DNA from 4 places in the Streptomyces sp. NPDC006879 genome. Region 2 is predicted to be linked to each of the others. Evidence: riboswitches for the same ligand, from Rfam matches in the RefSeq annotation. Region 2 holds a riboswitch; each other region holds the start of a gene.
What was found. Region 2 has a riboswitch for cyclic di-AMP ahead of ACFYMC_RS16250 (peptidoglycan DD-metalloendopeptidase family protein). Riboswitches for the same ligand answer to the same signal wherever they lie in the genome.

Region 1 (4,261 bases), on a different contig from region 2:
CGACCCGCGTACACCGCGGCGTCGTCGAGGATCTCCTCGATGCGCAGCAGCTGGTTGTACTTGGCCACGCGCTCCGAACGGGCCGGCGCACCGGTCTTGATCTGGCCGCAGTTGGTGGCGACGGCCAGGTCAGCGATGGTGACGTCCTCGGTCTCGCCGGAGCGGTGGGACATCATGCACTTGAAGCCGTTGCGCTGGGCGAGCTCGACCGCGTCGAGGGTCTCGGTCAGCGAGCCGATCTGGTTCACCTTGACGAGCAGGGCGTTGGCGGAGCCCTCCTCGATGCCGCGGGCCAGGCGCTCGGGGTTGGTGACGAAGAGGTCGTCGCCGACGAGCTGCACCCTGGTGCCGAGCTTGTCAGTGATGACCTTCCAGCCGGCCCAGTCGTCCTCGAACAGCGGGTCCTCGATGGAGACCAGCGGGTACGCGGAGACGAGCTCCTCGTAGTACTCGGTCATCTCGGCGGCCGAACGGGACTGGCCCTCGAACTCGTACTTGCCTTCCTTGTAGAACTCGGAGGCGGCACAGTCGAGGGCGAGCGCGATGTCCTTGCCCGGGGCGTAGCCGGCCTCCTTGATGGCCTCAAGAATGAGGTCCAGGGCGGCGCGGTTGGACTCCAGGTTCGGGGCGAATCCACCCTCGTCGCCAAGGCCGGTGGACAGGCCCTTACGCTTCAGGACGGCCTTGAGGGTGTGGTAGACCTCGGTACCCCAGCGCAGCGCCTCGGAGAAGGACTCGGCGCCGATCGGCGCGATCATGAACTCCTGGATGTCCACGTTGGAGTCGGCGTGCGACCCACCGTTGAGGATGTTCATCATCGGAACGGGCAGCAGGTGCGCGTTCGGGCCACCGAGGTAGCGGAAGAGCGGGAGGTCCGAGGCCTCGGACGCGGCGTGGGCGACAGCCAGCGAAACACCGAGGATGGCGTTGGCGCCAAGCGAGCCCTTGTTGTCGGTGGCGTCCAGGTCGAACATGGCCTGGTCGATCAGACGCTGCTCGGTGGCGTCGTAGCCGACGAGCTCCGGGCCGATCTGCTCGATGACGGCGAGGACGGCCTTCTCGACACCCTTGCCGAGGTAGCGGTTCGGGTCCCCGTCGCGGAGCTCGATGGCCTCGAAAGCACCGGTGGAGGCGCCGGACGGCACGGCAGCACGGCCGGTGCTGCCGTCGTCGAGGCCCACCTCGACCTCGACCGTGGGGTTGCCTCGGGAGTCCAGGATTTCCCGGGCTACGACGACGTCGATGGACGGCACGAGCATCTCCTTCTGGGATGTGACGCTGGATGTGCGGTGGCGTGATGGCCTTGCGGTGGCCTGCCGCCTAGAGCCTAACCGCCTCCGGGAGCTCGACCGCCCGACTGCCCGACCCCTGGACAGAAAAAGGGGTCAAAGGCCTCCTTCAGAGGGCAAAGAAGACGGCCGCAGAAGGGTGCCGAGGTCGAGACAGAGCTCCGCCCGGCACGCGGGGACAGCCGTACGTGCCGGGCGGGAGGAGGCGGGGCCGCGGCGGACTGACGGCCGCGGCCGGCCAACCCCTAGCTCAGGTGCAGCATCTGACCCGGGTAGATCAGGTCGGCGTCACTGATGACGTCCTTGTTCAGCTCGAACAGCTTCTGCCAGCCCCCCTTGACGCCCTTCGCCTCGGCGATGGTGCCCAGGGTGTCGCCCGACTTCACCTCGTAGGAGCCGTCGCCCTTCTTGAAGCCCTGCGCCGTGGCCTGCGGGCGGGTCTGCGAACGGCTGGTCGGCGCCTGCTCGCTGCGCACCGGAGCGCTCTTCTTGACGGTGGTGCTCTTCTTGACCGTGGTGCTCTTCTTGACCGTGGTGCTCTTCTTGACCGTGGCCTTCGGAGCGGCCTTCTTCGGGGTGGCGGCGGGCTTGGAGGCGGAGGAGCCCTTGTATGCGGAGTTCGACAGGCCGACACCGCAGGACGGCCAGGCGCCCTTGCCCTGGCCGGCGAGGACCTTCTCGGCGATGGCTATCTGCTGGGACTTGCTCGCCAGGTGCGCGCTGGAGGCGTAGGCGGTGCCCCCGTAGGCGGCCCAGGTGGACGGCGAGAACTGCAGGCCGCCGTAGTAGCCGTTGCCCGTGTTGATGGACCAGTTGCCACCGGACTCGCACTGCGCGACGCGGTCCCACTCGGATGCGGTGGCGGCGTTCGCGCTACCGACGGCCATCAGCGGGGCGGCGACGGCCGCGCCGGTGACGCCGGCGAGGGTGACGATACGGGTGGCCTTGGACGGACGGCGATGCTTGCCCTTGCCCGAAAGCTGCATGGAGGTCTCCTCACCGACGCCTACGAGGTGAGCTGTCGGGTTCGGGCCAATGAGTTGCCCGGCCGAGCGTCCTAGCGCTCGGCTTCACCCCTAGCCGGTCCCTGACCACCTTTCAGTGGTCGGTCCCGGCGGAAACCTTGGGTCCCCCGCTCCTGCCTTCGGCGCTTGACGCGACGACTGTTCCCCCGTCCGCCGGCAGGACTCGGCGTGCGGTCGAAGGAGCCCGCGGTGGCGAGCGGTTCAGACCGTAGACACAGCCACTACCGATCTTCAATATCGGACAAGCTAGGAAAAACGCCCAAAACACCTAGCAGAGAACCGGCATTTACGCAGGTGAGGGGCGGAATCACCACACTCCGCCGAAGGGGCGCGCCAGTTGGGTGGAAGAGACTCATGTCTCACTTACGCGAACCAGGACATTGACCCACGCATCGGAGAAGCGGCGCGCCCCAAGTATCCCTATTTGCCGCTCAGATCGAGGCTCTGGCCAGGCTTGATGAGGTCGGCATCGGAGCCGATCACCTCTTCGTTCGCCTGATAGATCGCGGTCCAGCCACCCGCGACTCCGTGCGCGCCGGCGATATCCGTCAGGTTGTCGCCCGGCTTGACCGTGTATGCACCATCCGATGCCGCGTCAGAGAGCGCCCCGGCGGATGCACCAGAGGACTCCTCGGCCGGTTCGCCACGATGCTTGCCCGTCCCGATGGCCACAGCGGGGTCCGCGGCCGTCACTCCTGACGCGCCAGCCACGGGCGTCACGGTCGAGCCCTCGCCCACCACGCCAGGGGTGACGGGCACCTCGGGCCCGGCAGGCGTGGCGGGCGCGAGGCTCGCTGCGGGCGTGGTGGGGGCGCCCGGCGTCGCGGGGGTGGTGGGAGCGGTGGGGGTCGCAGGGGTGGTGGGAGCAACGGGGTTAGTGGGAGTGCCCGGCACCGTGGGAGTGACGGGAGTGGTGGGAGTGGTGGGAGTGACGGGAGCACCCGGGGTTGCCGAGGCGTCCGGCAGCTCGGGAGTCGCGGGCGCGGACGGCGTCACCGGGGCGGAAGGGGTTGCCGGGGCGGAGGGGGTGGCCGCGGGCTGCTCGGGCGCCTTCTCGGGCTCTTCCACCGGAAGGGAGTCCGCGGGACGAATCGGCGCCGGGGCGATCTCCCGCTTCTCCGTCCCGAGCCCGGGGTCCACATCAGGCTTGACGCTGTCCTTGACCAGTCCCGCGGGGCCTGAACACTGCGGCCAGGCCGAGGGGCCCTGAGCCGCGAGGACCTTCTCCCCGACGACTATCTGCTGCGAACGGCTGGCCAGATCGGCGCGCGGAGCGAAGTCGAGGCCACCGTTGGCCTCCCAGACCTCCTGGGTGAACTGGAGGCCGCCGTAGTAGCCGTTGCCCTGGTCGGCGCTCCAGGCGCCACCGCTCTCGCATTCGGCCACCTTGTCCCAGGTGGCCGCGTCGGCAGCCTGAGCGCCGGTGGCGGCGAGGAGCGGCAGGGCCAGCGCGGAGCCGGTGACTCCTGCGGTGACGACGAGCGCGGGGGCCTGACGGGGGCGCCGATGACGGCCATTCCCGGAGCGCATGCGGTTGCCTTTCGCGGGACTGCAGAGGACGTGGGGGCGAAAGTAGCGTCAGCCGAACACTTGTTACAAGTCGGTGCAGCTCAGATCACGCTCCGGTCACGATAGTGACGCTACGTCAACTCCTTTGTGACGTAACGGGCGTGAACTCCACAGGGAGTGTTCGCAATCCACGCATGATCAGCCCGCCCCGCCAACGCAGTTCGTCCGGATTGCCCCCAAGTCGCAAATCGGGTAGCCGGGTCAGCAAGGTGGCGAGCGCGGTCTGTCCTTCCAGCCGCGCCAGGGGCGCGCCGAGACAGTAGTGGATGCCGTGCCCGTACCCCAGGTGTTGGTTGTCGCGCCGGGACAGATCAAGGGTGTCGGGGTCCGTGAACCGCGCCGGGTCCCGATCCGCAGCCGCCAGCACGACCAACACCG
Region 2 (4,261 bases):
GGCACGGTGATGTGGCCGCGCTGATCGTCGAACCGGTTCAGGGCAAGGGCGTGCACGCAGCTCCCCCCGGATTCCTGCGCGGGGCCCAGGAGTTGCTGCGGCGCCACAAGGCGTTGTTGATCGCGGACGAGGTGCAGACCGGACTCGGGCGCACTGGCGACTTCTACGCCTACCAGCACGAGGAGGGTGTGGAACCGGACCTGGTCTGCGTGGCGAAGGCCCTCTCGGGCGGGTACGTGCCGGTGGGGGCGACCCTGGGCAAGGACTGGATCTTCAAGAAGGTGTACTCCTCCATGGACCGGGTCCTGGTCCACTCGGCCAGCTTCGGGTCCAACGCCCAGGCGATGGCGGCCGGACTGGCGGTGCTCTCCGTCCTGGAGAGCGAAGAGGTCGTCGCCCACGCCCGGGCTGTCGGCGATCTGCTGCGCGACCGGTTGGCAGCACTGAGTTCCGAGTACGAGCTGTTGCACGAGGTCCGCGGTCGTGGACTGATGATCGGGATCGAGTTCGGTCGGCCGAACTCGATCCGGTTGCGCAGCCGGTGGGCGATGCTCCAGGCGGCGCGACGAGGGCTCTTCGCACAGATGGTCGTCGTCCCGCTCCTGCAGAAGCACCAGATCCTGACGCAGGTATCCGGCGACCACCTCGAAGTGATCAAGCTGATTCCACCGCTCGTCATCAACGAGGCGGACGTCGAGAGGTTCGTCCTTGCTTTCCGGGCCGTCATGGACGAGGCGCACGATGGTGGCGGGCTGATGTGGGACTTCGGCCGAACCCTGGTCAAGCAGGCGGTCAGCGGGCGCTGATCCGATGCCCCCGACGGTCGGGCAGGGGGCATCGGTCCGGCCCGCGTGATGGTGCCGAGGGGCTGTTGGCGCCACGGTTCCGCTGTGCCTGTGGGGCGCCGGGATCAGTGCAGGAGGCGCCCGCGCAGCCCCTCCAGCGTCGCTGGGGCCAGGCCCAGCCCCTGATGCAGGTAGCGGTCGATGGTGCCCCAGATGTCCTCGATCGTGTCGAAGGCGGCGTGCAGGTACTCCGCCCGGGCTTCGAAGAGCGGGCTCAGGAGTTCTGTGACCTCCGCGCTGCGGGCCGTCGGGGCGAGGCTCTGGGTGCTGACCCGGTAGCGGCGGTGAGGGGCGTTGGACTTGAGGTAGTCGGCCTCGATGGCGTCCCGCTCCACGCCCAGCGCCATGAGCGTCACCGCGATCGAGAGGCCGGCGCGGTCCTTGCCCGCGGCGCAGTGCATCAGGGCCGGAACGCTGTCCGTGGCCAGTGCGTGCACCACTCGGCTGTGCTCGGCGGTGCGCTGCGAGATGATCTCGCGGTACGAATGGGACATCCGTTCCGCTGCCCTGCCCGCACCCAGGATCTTGCGCAACTGGACCAGGTCGCCTTCGCGCACCAACTGCCAGAACTCCGAGCCGTCCGCCGGATCGGTGAGGGGGATGTTGACGTTCCGTACGCCGGCGAGTTCGACGTCGAGCCCGTCGAGGGCGCGGTCCGCCTCGTTGCGGAAGTCGAAGATGGTGTGCAGACCGAGGGAGCTCAGGAACTCCGCATCGCTTGGGGTGGCATGGGCGAGATGCCCGCTTCGGAATAGTTGCCCGATCTGCACGTGATGCCCGCTAACGGTGGGAAGTCCGCCCACGTCTCGGAAGTTGCGCACTCCGGCGAGCTCCGGCTCCGCTTCGGCCGGCGGGGGCGGTATCTGCTGGGGCACGAAGTCTCCTTGTGTTGGATGATCCGGTACGGGCGAGATGGTGCATCTGTCCGAATTGGAGTGCTTGGCGTCAAGTTTCCACCCCCGTACGACAGATGTATCGGCGCTGGGGCGCCGTTCCCCGTGAGCAGGATCATAACGGTGACCGTACGTGGCGGGCCGGTGTGGGTGAATCGCCTTGTCCGGTGGGTTGTTGGCCTCCGGCAATAGACGGAGGGTGACGGTAATTCCGGCGATGAATCATTTCTCCTAATCCAAAGGGGAATTCATGGCTTGTTACCAGGGCTCCGACTGGATTATCTTCACCATCGATCCGGGTGGACCGCCGAATCCTGCCGCCACTCGGGAACCGCATCCGACTCATTCGCGCGGCAGGAGCGGGGGAACCAGGTAAGTGCCTTTCTTGATCTTTCAGGAAAGGCTTGGGGTGAAGTCGCCTCCGGCGACCGGGCATCTCCAGCTCGAACCCGACAGCTCACCTCGCAGGCGCCGGAGAGGAATTCGCCATGCCCGCAAAGGGTAAGCACCGTCGCCCCAAGACCGGCCTGGCCCGTCCGGTGTCCCGCGGCATAGCCGTCGCCGGAACCGGCGGAGCCGCCCTGGCTCTGCCACTGCTCGGTGCCACGGGCGCGCAGGCCGCCGGTCAGAGCGCCGCGACGGGCGCTCATGCCGTGCAACTGCCCGCGCAGTCCCCGGCCCAGCAGCAGGTCAAAGCGACTCCTGCTGCGGCGCCCAAGTCCGCCCCCACCAGGACGTACACCGTCGCCGTCGGTGACTACCTGTCCAAGATCGCCCAGGCGGAGCACGTGCGGGGTGGCTGGGAGCGGCTCTACGCCGACAACCGTGAGGCGGTGGGGGATAACCCCTCGCTGATCCACCCGGGTCTGAAGCTCACGCTACACGCGAAGGCGGGCGGCTCCACCGAATCCTCGCGTCCCTCTCGGGCCGGCTCCACCGCCCCCGCACAGCAGGCGGCGCCTTCCTCCGGCCAGGCGGACTCCGCCGGGCGCGCCACGCGCTCCAACGAGCGTGCGGCTGCGCCGAAGGCCACCACATCCAAGGAGTCCACTGCTGCCAACCCTGCGGCCAGCACTGCCACCGCCGGGGGATTCACGGCCCCCGTCAGTGCCTCCATCACCACGCCCTACCACCTGGCCGGCGGCATGTGGTCCAGCGGCTATCACACGGGTGTTGACTTCGCGGTGGGCACCGGAACCAGCGTCAAGGCCGTGGGTGCCGGCACCGTGGTCTCGGCGGGCTGGGCCGGCGCCTACGGCAACGAAGTGGTCATCCGCCACGAGGACGGCCGCTACTCGCAGTACGCCCACCTTTCCTCCCTGGCGGTCTCCGCCGGTCAGACCGTCTCCGGCGGTCAGCAGATAGGGCTGTCCGGTTCCACGGGCAACTCCACCGGCCCGCACCTGCACTTCGAGATCCGCACCGGAGTGGGTTATGGCTCCGACGTCGACCCGCTCGCCTATCTGCGGAGCAAGGGCGTGAGCATTTAAGGCGGAGTGCGGGCCGCCGCGTCCGAACGTGGTGCACCGCGGTCCCCCGTGAGCCCGCGGTACCAGCTGGTACCGCGGGTGAACGTCGGTGGGGCTCCAAAGGGGGTGTCGGCCGGCGCCGCACGCCTGGCAGCAGGGCCGGTCGGCCGGGGCCCGGAGGGGGGTTCCCGGCCGGCGATCGTTCCCCGAAACAGACCGGGTGGTACAGATCACGCCCCGTCAAGCCCTCCCTACGGTCGCGTAGGTCACATGTCACGGTGAAGGATGGTTCCTCGTGGCAGGCGACTCAACACCCCCGACTTCACCGGTAACACCGGCCCAGCTGCCCCCTTCCGGGGGGTTCTCCGTATCCGCTCTGACGGCGACCACCTCCTACGTGGCCATCGGCGACAGCTTCACCGAGGGCGTGGGCGATCCTGGACCCGACGGAGGTTTCCTCGGTTGGGCGGACCGCCTGGCCGTGCTGCTCGCCGACCGCCGCCCGGAAGGTGAGTTCCGCTACGCGAACCTCGCCGTCCGCGGGCGTCTGCTCGACCAGATCGTCGAGGAACAGGTCCCCCGAGCGCGGGAACTTGCCCCCGATCTGGTCAGCTTCTGTGGCGGCGGCAACGACATCATCCGCCCCGGCAGCGATCCGGACCTGGTGGCCGAACGTTTCGAGCGGGCCGTGGCCGATCTGACGTCCGCGGTCGGTACGGTCATGATCACCACGGGCTTCGATACCAGGGGGGTACCCGTCCTGCGCCACCTGCGCGGGAAGGTCGCCACCTACACCGCCCACGTGCGGGCCATCGCGGACCGGCACGGCTGCCCGGTCCTCGACCTCTGGTCGTTGAAGTCCGTCCAGGACCGGCGGGCCTGGGACGGCGACCGGCTGCACCTGTCGCCCGAGGGGCACACCAGGGTGGCCCTGCGCGCCGCCCAGGTCCTCGGCCTCGACGTGCCCACTGATCCCGACCAGCCCTGGCCACCGCTGCGCCCGCGCGGCTCCGCGGAGGCCACGCGCGACAACATCCACTGGGCCCGAGAGCAC
Region 3 (4,261 bases), on a different contig from region 2:
TGGCCGGCTCGCCCGCCCGATCCACGACTTCCCGTTCGAACGCCGTGTGAGCGCCTTTGCGGGCGGCGAATTCGATATCCGCCGGGGTGAACATCTCGCTGGCCGCCACCAGGCGTTGGAGATCGACCCGGCCAGCGGCCGAACCCAGGTAACGCTGCCAGATCGCGGCTCGGGCAGCTGGGTCCGGAGGGCCGACGGGAATCACGTAGTCGAAACGTCCGGGGCGCAGGAAAGCCAGATCCAGGGATCTGACGGAATTGGTGGCACAGATCAACAGTCGGTCGTCATGGTCACGGAATCCTGGAATAAGTTTGAGGAGTTCATTGGTGACGCCGTGGCCGGGGTCGATGGCCAGACCTGACCTGGCCCCGGCGATCTCCTCGACCTCGTCGATGAACAACAGAACGGACTGCAGTTCGGCCAGATCCGCAAAGGTGTCCCGAAGCGAGGTGGCCAAGCCACCCGAGGAGCCCGCGGCGAGGCGGGAAGGGAAGATCTCCACGAAGGGCCATTCCAGCCGGGAGGCCACGGCTTTGGCGAAGCTCGTCTTCCCGGTACCCGGTGGGCCGAAGAGGATGACGGCTTTCGGCGGGGTCACTCCGTACTGTTCGGCGAGGGAACGCTCGACCAGGGGAAGCACGATCCGCCGTTCGATCGACGCCTTCTCGCGTTCCATCCCCGCCAGGGCGTCCCACAGTCCCGGCGCGAGCACCCTGCCGCCGAGTTCGGCGAGCAGGCCGGCGTCACTCGCACCGAGGTGCTCGACCTTCTCGTAGAACACCAGGCCGTCGCGGGAACGGTAGCCGCAGTTGTCCAGAGCCGCGGTCCCGGTTGCCCCCGGCGCCAGCAGGGCGCTGATGCGGCGCACCCCACGCACGCGCAGGCGCCGTTCGAGTTCGGCGATCAGAGCGCTGCCGACTCCACGGTTGCGCCAGGTCTCGGAGAGCGCGACCAGGGTGATCCAGGCCCGTTCCCCCTGGGCCTGGGCCACTGCCATGCCCACCATGTCGTCGCCGACCACCGCGACCACGGCGGGCCCGCCGGTCCGGGCGACGGACATCACCTCGGAAACCGGGAAAACGGCCGGGAGGTCCTGTGGCGCTCGGTCCTGGTCCCAGATCTGGATGGCGCTGTCCAGGTCATCGTCGTGGAAGTCCCGCAGTCGCCACGTCGGCATCGTCCACCCACCCTTGCCGGCAAGAGCCGCCGCCTGGTCGACAGGAGCGCGGCGCCTCGCCCCTCATTGTCCGCGCCCGCGACCGGACCGGCGAGCGGGGAGGGGAGGGCGGTGGCGGCCGGTGACGCGGCAGTCACTCCGCGGGTAGGGGTGCGTGGCCGGACGCGGGTGGCTGCCGCAGGTCGCCCTCTGTACCGCGCCGCGGGGCGGTACGGGTGACTCGGTCTGAATCCGGGCGTCGGGGCCCGACGGTCCGTGGACCAACGAGCCGTGTCCCTCGCGCAGTTCCGTGGCCCGGGGGTGGCACGGCATGCCGTGCCACTCGCCCCTGCTCGGTGTCGGCCGGTACCGACGCCGGTCCGGGCGAGGAGTTACGGGCTGTCAGTTGGGGCTGCCCGAGTGGAGGTTCGTGCCATCTCCCCGACGGTCGATCGCCTTCCCGCGACGGCTTCCTTTCTCGTTCTCCCATGCGCTCGCCGGGCCGGTCCTGCTCCGCGGCGGGGTGCGACGCGTTCTTCGGGTGATGGTGGGGGTGTTTCTGGGCGGCCGTCAAAGTCATCTGGGAATTGGCGAATTACTTTGAGTGGTTGATCGAAGCGCCCGTTTCTGCGGGGGTCGCTTTGGATCGTTATGCGCGCTTAATGGGCGATTTGGGTCGTTGTGTCTTGGGGTGTCAGGTGATTTGGGTCACGGCCTTGACGGTGAAGTGATCAATGGGTGTTCCGGGGAATCCGAACACTGAAAGGAGAGTTGAAAGTTTGATCTCCGGAAGTGATCTCGAATTCACCACCGGTTAGTGCTCGGCAGTGCTTTGCGGAGAAGATTTCCGCCTTGTTCTGCGAGCTGCGCTTCGCCTAATGTCACCGTCATTCCGGGTGGAACGCCGAGTCCTGCCGCCATCTGGAACCCCACACCCATACGGCAGGAGCGGGGGACCCAGGTAAGTCGCCGGTCCGCGATGCGGAACGGCTTGGGGTGAAGTCGCACACATGTGGCGGCCGGGCATCTTCAGCCCGAACCCGACAGCTCACCTCGTAGGCGATGGAGAGGAAATTCACCATGCCTGCAAAGGGTAAGCACCGCCGTACCAAGAGGAACGCCCTCGCCCGTCGATTCCTCGTAGCGGGGACGGGAAGCGCCGTACTGGCCCTGCCCGTGATGGGCGCCGCCACCGCGCAGGCCGCTCCGAGCAGTGCGGCCGTGCTGGCCGCTCCCAAGGCCGCGGTCGCCACCACGGCGGTCGCCGCCGTACAGGCCAAGGCCTCGACGGTCACCTACGCGGTGGTCGCGGGAGACTCCCTGTCGAAGATCGCGGAGAAGCACGCGGTGAGCGGCGGCTGGAAGCAGCTGTACAGCGACAACCGCGGCGCCGTCGGAGTCGACCCCTCGCTGATCCATCCCGGGCTTGAGCTCACGATCGGCGCCAAGGCCAAGGCTTCGGCAGGAGCCGGTGGCGCGATCGCCACGGTCGCCGCGGCCGGGACGACGAGCAGCGCGAAGGCGGTCACAGCGACCCAGACAGCAGTCAAGGCCGCGGCGAAGACCTACGCCAACAACCTCGACGGGTGGATCCGCGAGTCCCTGGACATCATGGCCAAGCACGGTATTCCCGGCACTTACGCCGGTATCCACCGCAACATCATGCGTGAATCCAGCGGCAACCCGCTCGCGATCAACAACTGGGACATCAACGCGCGCAACGGCATCCCCTCCAAGGGCCTGCTCCAGGTGATCGACCCGACGTTCCGCGCCTACCACGTGCCCGGGACCTCCTTCGACTCATACGACCCGGTCGCCAACATCACCGCGGCCTGCAACTACGCCGCCAAGCGGTACGGCTCCATCGACAACGTCTTCGGCGCCTACTGACGCACCCCTCCTCCTGCCGGCCCCGGACCCCGGGGCCGGCAGCGGCGTTCCAACGCCGTCCTGGCCTGCCCCGGCTCCGCGCGCCAGGCCTCATGAGCGGGCCGGACCCGCACCCACCCCTTCGCCCCTCTGCGCTTCGGATCCGCTCGGCCGAACCGGCGCCGAAGGGGCGATCGGCCGCCGCGGATTCCACAGCCCGACGGTGAGAGCGCCGACGATCACGAGCATGCCGAGCCACACCAAGGGCCCCGGCGCACCGCCACCGACCAGGGCGTCGGTCCCCGCCGCTGCCAGCGGAGCCGTCCCTGCCAGCAGTCCGGCCCGGTCCGCGCCGACGGCAGCGACCGTCCGGTACCAGAGCACGAAGGCGGCGGCCGTGACGAGGACCGCAAGGTAGGCGATCGCCACCGCGTCCCTCACCCCCAGCCGCGCCGCCGCCGAGGTCCCCTCCGTGCACAGGGCGAGGAGCGTGAACAGCAGCGTGCCCAGCCACACCGCGTGGATGGAAACCCCGAAGGCCCCGTGCCGGGCGAGCACCGGAACGGCAAGCAAGGTGAAGGCCGCCTCGCAGGCCAGGGCGAGGGCGGCCCACGCCACTCCGGTGCCATCGGTACGGCCCAGGCCCTCCACCAGCATCCCGCCGGCCGTCACCAGCACCGCGGCGAGCAGGACCCGTCTGGTGGGGCGCCGCCGCTGGAGCAGGGGGCCAAGGACACAGAGCAGCACCGGAACGCAGGCGACGGATACCGCGATGACCGCGGGTTCGGCGTGCGCGACCCCGCGGACCACGGCCACGTTGAACAGCACCAGCCCGGTGGCTGCGACGCCCGCCAGCCACAGCCACTCGCCGCCGCGCGGAAGGGTGAGCGTGACCCGCCCCAGCCGGGCCAGCGCGAGCAGCAGCAGAGCAGCTGACGCGTAACGGATGGCCTGGGCGGTGAACAGGGGCGCCGAGTCGAGGGTGCGGGAGGCGGTGACACCGGCTCCCACCAGCGCCATGCCCACGACGCCCGGACCGACACGACGCACAGGGGACGGGGGCGGTGCTGAGCAAGAAGTTGAGATCAGGTGCATGACCTCAACCTTGGGTAGACAATGGCCCTGTGAACAGGTCCAAAGATGAGCCGGTCAAAAGGTCCATAACTACGAGCTCGGACTTCCTGCAGCTGGACATCGGCCATGTCCCTCGCGGTGGTCGTGCCGACTGGCTGGCCG
Region 4 (4,261 bases), on a different contig from region 2:
CGCCCCCGCTCAGTGGAAAGGTGCTTGCCGGCACCTTCGGCGCGGGCCGAGTCGACCTCGGCGCCCGGGCGGTACTTGCCGGTGAGGAAACCGGAGGCCAGCGCGTAGTAGGGCGCGGCGGCCAAGCCGAAGCGGGCGGCCGTCTCGGCGAGCGGGCCCTCGTAGGTGTCTCGGGAAACCAGGTTGTAGTGCGGCTGCAGGGCCACGTACCGGGCGAGTCCCTCACGCTCGGAGAAGGCCAGGGACTCGGCGAGGCGCTCGGCGCTCAGGTTGGAGGCGGCGATCGCGCGGACCTTGCCCTCCTTCACCAGCAGATCGAGGGCGCCGATGATCTCTTCCACCGGCACGGAGGGGTCGTCGAAGTGCGTGTAGTAGAGGTCGATGTAGTCGGTGCCCAGGCGGCGCAGCGACTCCTCCGCGCCTGCCTTGATGGTGCTCGCCGCCAGTCCCGTGTACTGGGGGTGCGCGCCGACTTTGGTGGCGACGACGACCTCCGCGCGGTTCCCGCGGGCGGCCAGCCACTCCCCGATGATCCGCTCGGATTCCCCGCCCGCGTTGCCGGGCACCCACGAGGAGTAGACGTCAGCGGTGTCGACGAAGTTGCCGCCGGCGGCGGCGTAGGCGTCGAGGACGGCGAAGGACTGTTCACGGTCTGCGGTCCAGCCGAAGACGTTGCCGCCGAGGGCGAGCGGGAAGACGTGGAGGTCGGAGGAGCCAAGCTGGCGAAGTGTGGTCATATGATCACTCAACTTCCAACGGATCACTCGTATTCCGACCGCCGGCGAAGTCAGACCCTCAGTCCCTTGCCCCGCAACCAGGCCAGCGGATCATTGGTGGAGCCGCCGACCCGGACCTCGAGGTGGAGATGCGGGCCCGTGACGTTTCCGGTGGCACCCACCCGGCCGATGGTCTCGCCGGCGCCCACGCTGCCGCCGGTCACCGACATCGAGGACAGGTGGCAGTACCAGACCTCGGTCCCGTCCGGCAGTTGGAGCACGATGCGGTACCCGTACGCACCGGACCAACCGGCCGAGGTGATCTTCCCCCCGTGCACCGCCTTGACCGGGGTCCCCGTCGGGGCGGCGAAGTCGAGGCCGGTGTGGTGGCCGGAGGACCACATGGAGCCCGCCGTGCCGTAGTGGGCGGTGAGCGTGTAGGCGGACGTCGGCAGGGAGTAACCCGAGGCCGCCTTGGCCGACTTGGCCTGCCTCTCCGCTTCGGCCCTCGCCTTGGCTTCGGCTTCCGCCTTGGCCTTCGCCTCAGCCTCCTTGCGCTCGGCCTCCTTGCGCTCGGCCTCCTGGCGCTCGGCCTCCGCCTTGGCCTCGGCCTCCTGGCGCTGCTGCTCGGCCTCTTCCGCGGCAGCCTCCGCCGCGGCCTCCGCGGCAGCCGCCTCAGCCGCAGCCGCAGCCGAGTCCTCCTGCTGCTCGGCCTGCTGCAGGATCCGGGCACGCAACACCTCGCCCGCATCGCTCTGTCCCGCCGCCGCCTGCTCGACGGTGACCCCGGCCATCGTCAGCGGAGCCTCCACCACGGCAGGCGCCTGCTGGCCACTCGCCGCACGCTCCTCAAGGGCGCCCTCGGCCCGGGTCGCCCCGCCCGCGTGGTCCTCGTCCTTACCCAGGCCGGTGCCGCCGATCAGGTCGCCCACCGTGGGCAGCGATATGGACACCGGCGGCTTGTCCTGGGCAGTGGCTATGCCGCCGGCACCCACTGCCGCGATGACGCCCACCCCGAGAACGGTGGAACTCCGCACCAGGCTGCCGCGCTGCTTGACCACCCGGTGACGCCCCCGGACGGGGCGGACCGAGTCCTCGGTCGGGCTCCACTCGCCCCAGGCGCCAGCCCCGAGTTCGACGCCGCCCTCCTCGCCGATCCCGTCACGGGCGACGAGCTCTCCGACCGCTACGGGCTCCGCGGACGGGGGAGTCATGAGCGCCTCGGCAGCGGCGGAGGCAGACCAGTTGGACGACACGAGGCGGTCCTTCCCTTCCTTCTCGCCTACCGGGTTAGCTGACGGGTTCGGAGCAGGAAGGTCTCCTACAGGCCAGTACGACCCGATTCACCCCAAGTTGGTGGTTCCCCGGTTCCCCTGTGGGATTCGGCGCGCACGCGCACGGTGCCGTCTCTTGCGACGGCTGAGACAACCGCGCTGCGTTATCGAACGTTAATAGAAGCAAGGGGTTGATTCCAAGCCGTAACCAGAATGAGGTTTGACCCGAAGTCACCCTGGAATGCGAAGAGGTTCGAGGCGGCTACGGAGTGTGCGAAGCGCGGGATCAAATCCCCCAAAGCAGAGCGGACTCACCGCTTCCAGCGCTGCCCTGGGGTCGGTCCGGACCGACCCCCTTCATCACCAGCCACCACAGCGACCGTCCGCCGCTTGACCGGCTGCCCCGCACCCGGCCTCCCCACGGCGAGCAACGCGAGGTCGTCCGTGGTCCCACCACCGGTGTGCCGCCGCACATCGGAGATCAACGCGGAGAGCAGCCCGTCCGGCCCCGGAAAGATCCGACCCCGCAGCCGCTCGGCCGGATCGTAGAAGACTCCCCCAGCATCACGAGCCTCCGTCAGGCCGTCGGTATGGAGCAGCAACATCGCCCCAGCGGGGAAGGGCCACTCCACCACCCGGCCCGGCAACGGCGCCAACTCCCCCAGGCCGAGCGGCAGCGCCGGCTCCTCGGGTGCCAGACGGTCCAACCGTCCGTCGGCGTAGAGCAGGAGCGGTTCCGGATGGCCACGGTTGAGCAACCGCACCACCAGCTCCTCCCGCGGCACCTCCGCCAGCACACACGTGGTGAAGCCCTCGGCGGCCTCCGACTCCGAGTACCGCGCCCGCTCCCTGACCAACGCCCGCTCCAGCCTCCGCGCCACCCCCTGAAGGTCGGGTTCCTGTTCCGCGGCCTCCCGGAAGGCGCCGATGACCACGGCGACCACCTCCACCGCGTCCAGGCCCTTGCCCCGCACGTCACCGACCGCGAGCCGGACGCCGAACGGTGTCTCCTGCACGGCGTACAGATCCCCGCCGATGAACGCGTCCGCATGCGCCGCCTCGTACCTCGCGGCCACCTCCAGGCCACCCAACCGCTCCGCCGGCTTCGGCAGGACGGCCCGCTGCGCGACCTCCGCCACCCCGCGGGCCGAGGCCAACTGCCGGTCACCACGGCGCACCACCCGGTTGATGAGCACCGCCAGAGCGGCGACGGTCAGCACCGTGAGGAGCTCGGTGACCGCCTCCATTCGCAGAGCGCTGCCCTGATGCAGGTGGAGGAGCACCAAGATGCCCCAAGCCGTCCCGCCCGTGATCAAGGTGGCACCCATCCCGAAGAAGGGAGCGGCCACCAGCGGAGCAGCGGAGAAGAAGGGGGAACCGGTGAAGTCGGCGGGTGTGAGCACGGCGAAGAGCAGGCCGAAGCAGATCAACAGCGGCGGTAGCAGCCGTACGAAACGCCGGGTGGCACCCAGCCTGGTGTCCGCACCCGCTGCATCCGCTGTGTGGCCCACCGGCTGCCCCGCCATGAGTCCAGGCTGTGCCCAGCGCGGCGGGCCAGCGAGCGCTGGCCCGCCGATCGGAGTACCTCCGGATACGACCAGGGCCCGAATCCATCAGATGGATTCGGGCCCTGGTCTTCAAGTAGCGGGGACAGGATTTGAACCTGCGACCTCTGGGTTATGAGCCCAGCGAGCTACCGAGCTGCTCCACCCCGCGTCGTTGAACACAAGCTTACGGCATCTCCGGAGTGCTTCTTACCAGCCTGCCCGGACCGGGCGCCGGATCCGCCGTGACCCGTGCGCGCGGGTGATCGAACCAGTCAACGGCGACGCCCGTCCGCCGGCGTCCGAGCCCACATCAGGCCCCCGCCATGGCCACTCCGAGCCGACTGGTGACCGGCACGACGAGGGTCCTGCGACCCCCGGATCCTCCGCCCGGTCCTGCCCCCGGAGCCGAGGTCGCAGGACCGGAACCGACGGACCCACGCCGGAATGTCGGGGCACCCCCTGGGCCATGGAGGCACCGTGCGGCGGACAGCGGGCGGTACGGGCAGCGGCGTGCGACATCGACTGACACAATGCCAGCCGATGCAACCGGCACCACGGGGTGGCCGTCGCCGTGATCGGCTGAAGTCTGCCTCCCGGACCGACCAGGGAGGGACGCCCATGACAGGACCGCGCCCGAGGCGGGCGACCAGTCCGGCCGCGCGCAGACTGCGCGGCCTCCAGCACGATCAGCCCGGCGGTGAAGGCGGCTCACCGCTGAAGGACA

Region 1: it holds a riboswitch for cyclic di-AMP, as region 2 does, so the genes downstream of both, ACFYMC_RS18315 (transglycosylase family protein) here and ACFYMC_RS16250 (peptidoglycan DD-metalloendopeptidase family protein) in region 2, are expected to answer to the same signal.
Region 3: it holds a riboswitch for cyclic di-AMP, as region 2 does, so the genes downstream of both, ACFYMC_RS21305 (transglycosylase SLT domain-containing protein) here and ACFYMC_RS16250 (peptidoglycan DD-metalloendopeptidase family protein) in region 2, are expected to answer to the same signal.
Region 4: it holds a riboswitch for cyclic di-AMP, as region 2 does, so the genes downstream of both, ACFYMC_RS12950 (M23 family metallopeptidase) here and ACFYMC_RS16250 (peptidoglycan DD-metalloendopeptidase family protein) in region 2, are expected to answer to the same signal.

Annotation. Positions count from the first base shown of each region.
Region 1 covers NZ_JBIAGC010000023.1:13,807-18,067, reverse strand. Annotated here, with positions in the region: gene eno (phosphopyruvate hydratase) at 1-1,259, opposite strand, end outside; gene ACFYMC_RS18315 (transglycosylase family protein) at 1,535-2,275, opposite strand; cyclic di-AMP (ydaO/yuaA leader) riboswitch at 2,278-2,449, opposite strand; gene ACFYMC_RS18310 (transglycosylase family protein) at 2,735-3,844, opposite strand; gene ACFYMC_RS18305 (cytochrome P450) at 3,960-4,261, opposite strand, start outside.
Region 2 covers NZ_JBIAGC010000018.1:55,627-59,887, reverse strand. Annotated here, with positions in the region: gene ACFYMC_RS16260 (aspartate aminotransferase family protein) at 1-806, shown strand, start outside; gene ACFYMC_RS16255 (tyrosine-protein phosphatase) at 911-1,720, opposite strand; cyclic di-AMP (ydaO/yuaA leader) riboswitch at 2,034-2,222, shown strand; gene ACFYMC_RS16250 (peptidoglycan DD-metalloendopeptidase family protein) at 2,227-3,228, shown strand; gene ACFYMC_RS16245 (SGNH/GDSL hydrolase family protein) at 3,551-4,261, shown strand, end outside.
Region 3 covers NZ_JBIAGC010000031.1:14,246-18,506, reverse strand. Annotated here, with positions in the region: gene ACFYMC_RS21310 (ATP-binding protein) at 1-1,177, opposite strand, end outside; cyclic di-AMP (ydaO/yuaA leader) riboswitch at 2,049-2,233, shown strand; gene ACFYMC_RS21305 (transglycosylase SLT domain-containing protein) at 2,237-3,046, shown strand; gene ACFYMC_RS21300 (DMT family transporter) at 3,137-4,045, opposite strand; gene ACFYMC_RS21295 (PLP-dependent aminotransferase family protein) at 4,150-4,261, shown strand, end outside.
Region 4 covers NZ_JBIAGC010000013.1:16,801-21,061, forward strand. Annotated here, with positions in the region: gene ACFYMC_RS12945 (aldo/keto reductase) at 1-737, opposite strand, end outside; gene ACFYMC_RS12950 (M23 family metallopeptidase) at 788-1,930, opposite strand; cyclic di-AMP (ydaO/yuaA leader) riboswitch at 1,981-2,114, opposite strand; gene ACFYMC_RS12955 (PP2C family protein-serine/threonine phosphatase) at 2,302-3,516, opposite strand; tRNA gene ACFYMC_RS12960 (tRNA-Met) at 3,633-3,706, opposite strand; gene ACFYMC_RS12965 (hypothetical protein) at 4,156-4,261, shown strand, end outside.